DNA from 2 places in the Exiguobacterium sp. s183 genome. Region 1 is predicted to be linked to the other one. Evidence: a T-box and tRNA genes for the amino acid it is inferred to sense, from the RefSeq annotation. Region 1 holds a T-box; the other holds one or more tRNA genes.
What was found. A T-box is a leader RNA that pairs with one kind of tRNA and senses whether it is charged. The one in region 1 lies ahead of KNP62_RS09025 (valine--tRNA ligase), so its partner is inferred to be a tRNA-Val.

Region 1 (3,209 bases):
CCGTGTCCGGCCAGCCCATCGTTGAGAACGGCCAGAGCGCTGACGAGAACCATGTGTCGAGGACGTCCTCGTCTTGTGTCCAATTCTCACTGTCCGCCGGTGCTTCTTTTCCTACATACACTTCGCCTGTCTCGTTATGATACCAAGCCGGGATGCGGTGACCCCACCAAAGTTGACGGCTGATACACCAGTCGCGGATGTTCTCCATCCAACGGAGGTATGTGCCTTCGAAGCGTTCTGGGACGAAGTTGACTTTCGTGTCGTCGTTTCCTTGTGCTTCGAGTGCCGCTTTTGAGAGTGGCTCCATATCAACGAACCATTGTTTCGAAAGGTATGGCTCGATGACTGCGCCTGAACGCTCTGAGTGACCGACCGAGTGCGTGTGTGGCTCAATCTTCACGAGTGTGCCGTCCGCCTCTAAGTCTTTAACGAGTTGCTTGCGGCATTCGAAGCGATCGAGCCCTTCGTAAATGCCCGCGTTCTCGTTCATCTTCCCGCCTTCGTCCATGACGAGGATACGTGGAAGTTCGTGACGGTTTCCAATTTCAAAGTCATTCGGGTCGTGGGCTGGCGTGATTTTCACGCAACCTGTACCGAACTCCATGTCGACGTAGTCGTCCGCAACGATCGGAATCTCACGGTTCATGACCGGAAGCATGATCGTCTTGCCGATGAGGTGTGTGTAACGCTCATCTTTCGGGTTGACGGCAACCGCCGTATCCCCGAGCATCGTCTCTGGACGTGTCGTCGCGATTTCGATGTGACCTGAACCGTCAGCGAGTGGATACTTCATGTGATAGAACGCACCCTCGACTTCTTGATAAATAACCTCGATATCCGAAACGGCTGTCTTTTGAGCCGGGTCCCAGTTGACGATATATTCGCCACGGTAGATCAAACCTTTTTCATACAAGCGAACGAATACTTCTTGAACGGCTTTTGAGAGCCCTTCATCGAGTGTGAAGCGTTCACGTGAATAGTCGAGGCCGAGGCCGAGTTTAGACCATTGGTCGCGAATCGTCTTCGCGTACTCGTCTTTCCATTCCCACGTCTTCTCGAGGAACTTCTCACGTCCGAGGTCGTAACGCATGACGCCTTCTTCGCGGAGCTTTTGTTCGACTTTCGCCTGTGTCGCGATGCCGGCATGGTCCATCCCTGGTAGCCAGAGCACGTCATAACCTTGCATGCGCTTGAGACGCGTCAACAAATCTTGGAGCGTCGTGTCCCAAGCGTGACCGAGGTGAAGTTTCCCCGTAACGTTCGGTGGTGGGATGACGATCGTGTACGGTTGTTTCGAATCGTCCTCGTCTGCTTTAAATACATCATTTTCTAACCAGTAGTCGTACCATTTTGACTCCGTCGCACTTGGGTCGTACTTCGTCGGCATGGTGATTTCGTTTGTCTCATGGGCCATGTGTGGCGCCTCCTCTATATAATAATGAACACAAAAACGGCTTCTCTCGTCCTATACGCTAAGGACGAAAGAAGCCGTGATCTTCCGCGGTACCACCTTAGTTCGCCAACAAGTGGCGCCCTCAAAATCGAATAACGGTCGATGGACCGAACTTTCTTACTCCATTCAGAAAGTCAGCTCCGAGGCGACTTCCGCGTCCATCCCTCGCAACCTTTCACCAAGCGGTCGCGTCTCTAAAAAGGAATGGATGATGCGTACTACTCCTCATCAAAGCAATTCATCATATCTGTTAAATAATTGTAGCGACAGAAACGTCAGCAGTCAAGATTAGAGTGAAAACTCTTCTTGAAGCTCTTTAAACGTCGCTTCGACCGCTGCAATCGTCTTCTCGATATCCTCATCCGTATGCGCCGTCGAGAGGAACAATCCTTCGAACTGTGACGGTGGCAAGAATACGCCGCGCGCTGCCATCTTCTGATAGTACGAACGGAACATCTCGAGGTTCGCCGATTTCGCTTTTTCGAAGTTCGTCACTTTCTCATTCGTAAAGAAGAAACCAAACATCGAGCCGGCACGGTTCGTGTCGTGCGGGATGTTGTATTTCTCACCAGCTTGCGTGAAACCTTCCGCGAGACGGTCTGCTTTACGCTCGAACTCCTCGTAGTGCTCCGGTTTGAGTTGCGAGAGTGTCGTGTAACCAGCAATCATCGCGAGTGGGTTACCCGAGAGCGTACCCGCTTGATAGATTGGACCTTGCGGTGCAATCTGTTCCATGATTTCGCGTTTCCCGCCGTAAGCACCGACCGGAAGTCCGCCGCCGATGACCTTACCGAGACACGTGAGGTCCGGTGTGACACCGAAGTATCCTTGTGCACAGTTGTACCCGACACGGAAGCCTGTCATGACCTCATCAAAGATGAGAAGCGCTCCATTTTGTTCCGTGATTTCACGAAGTCCTTCGAGGAATCCTGGTTGTGGTGGCACGAAGCCCATGTTTCCAGCTGCCGGTTCGACGATGACACCAGCGAGGTCGTCACCGTATTTCTCAAACGCGACGCGGACAGCGTCCAAGTCGTTGTAAGGAACGGTGAGCGTATGGCTCGCGAGCTCTTTCGGTACACCTGGTGAGTCCGGGAGACCGAGTGTTGCGACACCAGAACCGGCTTTAATGAGAAGCGAGTCGCCGTGTCCGTGGTAGCATCCTTCGAACTTCAAGATCTTCGTCTTCCCTGTATAGCCGCGTGCGAGGCGAAGTGCTGCCATCGTCGCTTCCGTACCCGAGTTGACCATACGAACCATCTCGATTGATGGGACGCGGTCGATGACGAGTTCTGCCATCTTCGTCTCAAGCTCGGTCGGCGTTCCGAACGTCCAGCCTTTTTCAGCTTGTTCTTGGATCGCTTTCGTGACGACAGGGTCACGGTGACCGAGGATAAGTGGTCCCCATGAGAGGACGTAATCGATATACTCGTTACCATCGATGTCATAGACGCGTGAACCTGCACCACGTTCGGCGAAGATTGGTGTCATACCGACCGATTTGTAGGCACGGACCGGACTGTTGACACCGCCTGGCATGAGTGGGCGGGCTTGTTCGAACGCTTCTTGTGAGCGCGTTTGGTTGTATGTCATGCGTAGTCTCCTTCCAAATAGCGACAAACGTCTTTTGCGAAATACGTGACGATGAGATCTGCACCGGCACGTTTGAATCCGACCATCGTCTCCATGACGATGCGTTCTTCGTCGACCCAGTCGTTGAGTGACGCAGCTTTGATCATCGCGTACTCTCCGCTCA
Region 2 (3,209 bases), on a different contig from region 1:
GAAGAGGTGACGGATGATGAAACAATTACTAATGGTCGGCGCAGGATCTATGAGTGAGGCACTCGTTCGAGGATGGATTGACTCTGGGATCGAACCGACAAACATCACGATGACGAACCGAAGCGACCGGGAACGATTGCTCGCACTACAAGACGAACTCGGCGTACACATCGTTGAAGAAGAAAATGTCAACGACTATGAGATCGTCGTATTAGCGATGCAACCGGACGGTGTCATTCCATACGTGGAGTCGAAAGAGTGGAACACCCCACTTCTTGTATCTGTCGCGGCACACATCGAACCGAGTCAATTAGAAGAAGCTTCAGGGCTTCCTGCCGTATGCGCGATGCCAAACACGCCTGTCGCATATCGGAGCGGGATGACAGGCTTATGGTTCGGTCCTGAAACAGATGAGACCGATCGTACAAAAGCGACTGCCCTCTTTGAACGTGTCGGTCGAACGGCCATCACGGATGCGAAGACGATGTCGGCATTCATGGCAGCCGCAGGTTGTAGCCCGGCTTTCTTCTATGAGATTGTCGGTGCGATGACACCGGTCTTGACCGACGTAGGATACGACGAAGCAACGGCTCGTCAAATTGTCGCCCAGGCGATGAAAGGATCTGCAGAGTTGCTGTCACACGAAACACGCGAGACAAACGAACTCATTGCTGACGTCGCTGCTCCAGGTGGACCGACAGATCGTGGAGTCGGCGTGCTACGCGACCGCAACCTTGCCGATGTAATGTCTTCAGCCTTACGCGAAAGTGCCAAAGAAGATCATGAAACAATTGAGAAACCATAAAAAATGGACGGAAGCCACGCTTCCGTCCATTTTTTTACGTCGTCATCTGTATGACCGATACAATAAGTGCCACGATTAAAATTCCCGGCAATAAGTTGGCCACGCGAATTTTCGTGATCCCGACCAAGTTCAAGCCAATCGCCACGATCATCACACCACCGGTCGCAGTCATTTCTAAAATAAAGCTGTCCATGAGCGACTCCGGAATGAACTTCATGATTTGAATGGCGAGTAGTGCAATCCCACCCTGATACAATAACACCGGAACGGCCGAAAACATGACACCGATGCCGAGCGTCGAACTCAACACGAGGGCTGTAAATCCATCAATCAACCCTTTCGTATACAGGACGTCATGGTCGCCACGTAATCCACTATCGAGCGCCCCAATGATTGCCATCGCGCCGATGACGAAGATGAGCGTTGCCGTAACGAACCCTTCCGCTACACTCGATTGACTTCCAAGACGCCGCTCAAGCCGGTAGCCGATTTCATTCAATACTTCATCTAGCTTCCACCATTCCCCGAGCGCAGACCCGACGACAAGACTTCCGATGACAATCAAAAAGTTTTCACTTTTCATCCCCATTTGAATGCCGAGCAAGATGACCGCAAGCCCGATTGCTGCCGTCACCGTTTCTTTCATACGCTCTGGAATGCGGTGAAATAAGAGACCTAACAATGACCCGATGACGATTAATCCGGCATTGACGAGGGTTCCCGTTAGCACCATGTCGCATTCCCCGTTTCTATATGTATTGAGAGGAATATACCAATTGCTTTCGTGCCGTGTCAATATACAAAAAAAGAGCCACTTCTCGCAAGAAGTGGCTTCGCGGAAACCCATGTTCCGGTGGGTTTCTCGAGGGTTTGGCACCCAAGTGATTCTGACTGGGCTCGAACCAGCGACCTCTACCCTGTCAAGGTAGCGCTCTCCCAGCTGAGCTACAGAATCAGGTCGTGTCCTCTCTTAAGGACACTATTAATATATCAAGAAACTATTAAGTTGGCAACAACTTTTTAAAAGTTTTTTGTACTTTTTTAACGCGTCATTTGTTGGCGATCAATATGCCGGCAGAGGCGTTCCAAATCACCCGCATAAACGGAGACGAGCATGTTCTGATATAAGGTGTCACGGTCCCAATGAAGACCATTCGCTTTAGCCACACGCTGAGACGGAACGTTTTCTGGATGAATGAGTGAAATGATTTCCTTCTCTCCTTCAGTGAAGGCATACTGCATCAATCGCGCGGCCGCTTCACGTCCGTAACCCATATGCCAATGCTTCGGTGACAACCAATAGCCAACTTCTAGCTCGAGTTTACCGTCTAACTCATGAAGCAACGTACCTGCATGACCAATCGGTTCATCACTTTCGAACGTCATCAGCTTCAATAGTCCCGTCTGGCGTCCCGTTTCATAGCGGGCCAATTGACGTTCGAACCATTCGATTGTTTGTTCGTCTGTATACGGTCTCCCATCCGGACTGATGAAGCGCATCACCCGAGGATCTTGGAGAAGCGACTTAACAAAATAGAAATCAGAGATCGTGTACGGTTCAAACCGCAAACGTTCGGACTGCAACTCGACAAGATGCATCGTTTTCCGCCCCTTTCTTCCATCTCATAATCTGAATTATTCAATTCCCGTTTTCAGCTTGTTTCAATCCTTTACGATACAACTTTTAAACCGACCACACTGCCGATAATCATCATTAGATAAAAGATTCGCCAGCGGCTTTTAGACTCATTTAAATAGAGCATGCCTAGAATGACGCCACCTGCCGCTCCGATTCCGACCCAGATGGAGTAAGCCAAGCTTAACGGAATGTCTTCAAGCGACTTCGATAGCCAATAAAAACTGAGCGCGAACGACAAAATCGATAAGATTGACCATTTCAAAATTTGATACCCTTTCGATTTCCCCATAAAGAAAACGGCTGTCATCTCAGCAATCCCTGCACCGATCAAATATACCCAACTCATGCTTCTTCTCCTCCTGTCACTTGTTTCAACCCGATGATTCCGATGATCAACGTCGTCACAAGTAAAAGTTTCCAGCCGCTAAGCGCCTCGTCAAAAAGAAGAGCACCGACAATCACCGTTCCAACCGCTCCGATTCCCGTGAAGACGGCATACCCTGTACCTGCAGGTAAAACCCGGAATGCTTTGGCGAGTAAGCCGAAACTGACAACCAAGAGTACAATCGTCCATAACGTCGGACCAAGAACGGTAAACCCTTCAGACAATTTCATCGTCGTTGCCCAAATGATTTCAAGCAATCCTGCGAACAAAAGAGAAATCCAGGCGACTTTTTCCTTATCCATTCCAACCCACACCTTTCTTGAAGATTCGGAAAGCGGCTTGTTGTCGCATCTCCCGCTCATCTTCAAATGTAAATAGAG

Region 2: it encodes a tRNA-Val, which carries the amino acid that the T-box ahead of KNP62_RS09025 (valine--tRNA ligase) is inferred to sense. The anticodon was not compared.

What each region holds. Positions count from the first base shown of each region.
Region 1 is NZ_JACSKN010000003.1:131,257-134,465, forward strand. It holds gene KNP62_RS09025 (valine--tRNA ligase) at 1-1,414, opposite strand, end outside; T-box leader at 1,472-1,694, opposite strand; gene hemL (glutamate-1-semialdehyde 2,1-aminomutase) at 1,742-3,046, opposite strand; gene hemB (porphobilinogen synthase) at 3,043-3,209, opposite strand, start outside.
Region 2 is NZ_JACSKN010000005.1:123,952-127,160, forward strand. It holds gene KNP62_RS12520 (pyrroline-5-carboxylate reductase family protein) at 17-805, shown strand; gene KNP62_RS12525 (DUF554 domain-containing protein) at 840-1,538, opposite strand; tRNA gene KNP62_RS12530 (tRNA-Val) at 1,688-1,760, opposite strand; gene KNP62_RS12535 (GNAT family N-acetyltransferase) at 1,847-2,404, opposite strand; gene KNP62_RS12540 (DMT family transporter) at 2,476-2,790, opposite strand; gene KNP62_RS12545 (DMT family transporter) at 2,787-3,131, opposite strand; gene KNP62_RS12550 (TetR/AcrR family transcriptional regulator) at 3,124-3,209, opposite strand, start outside.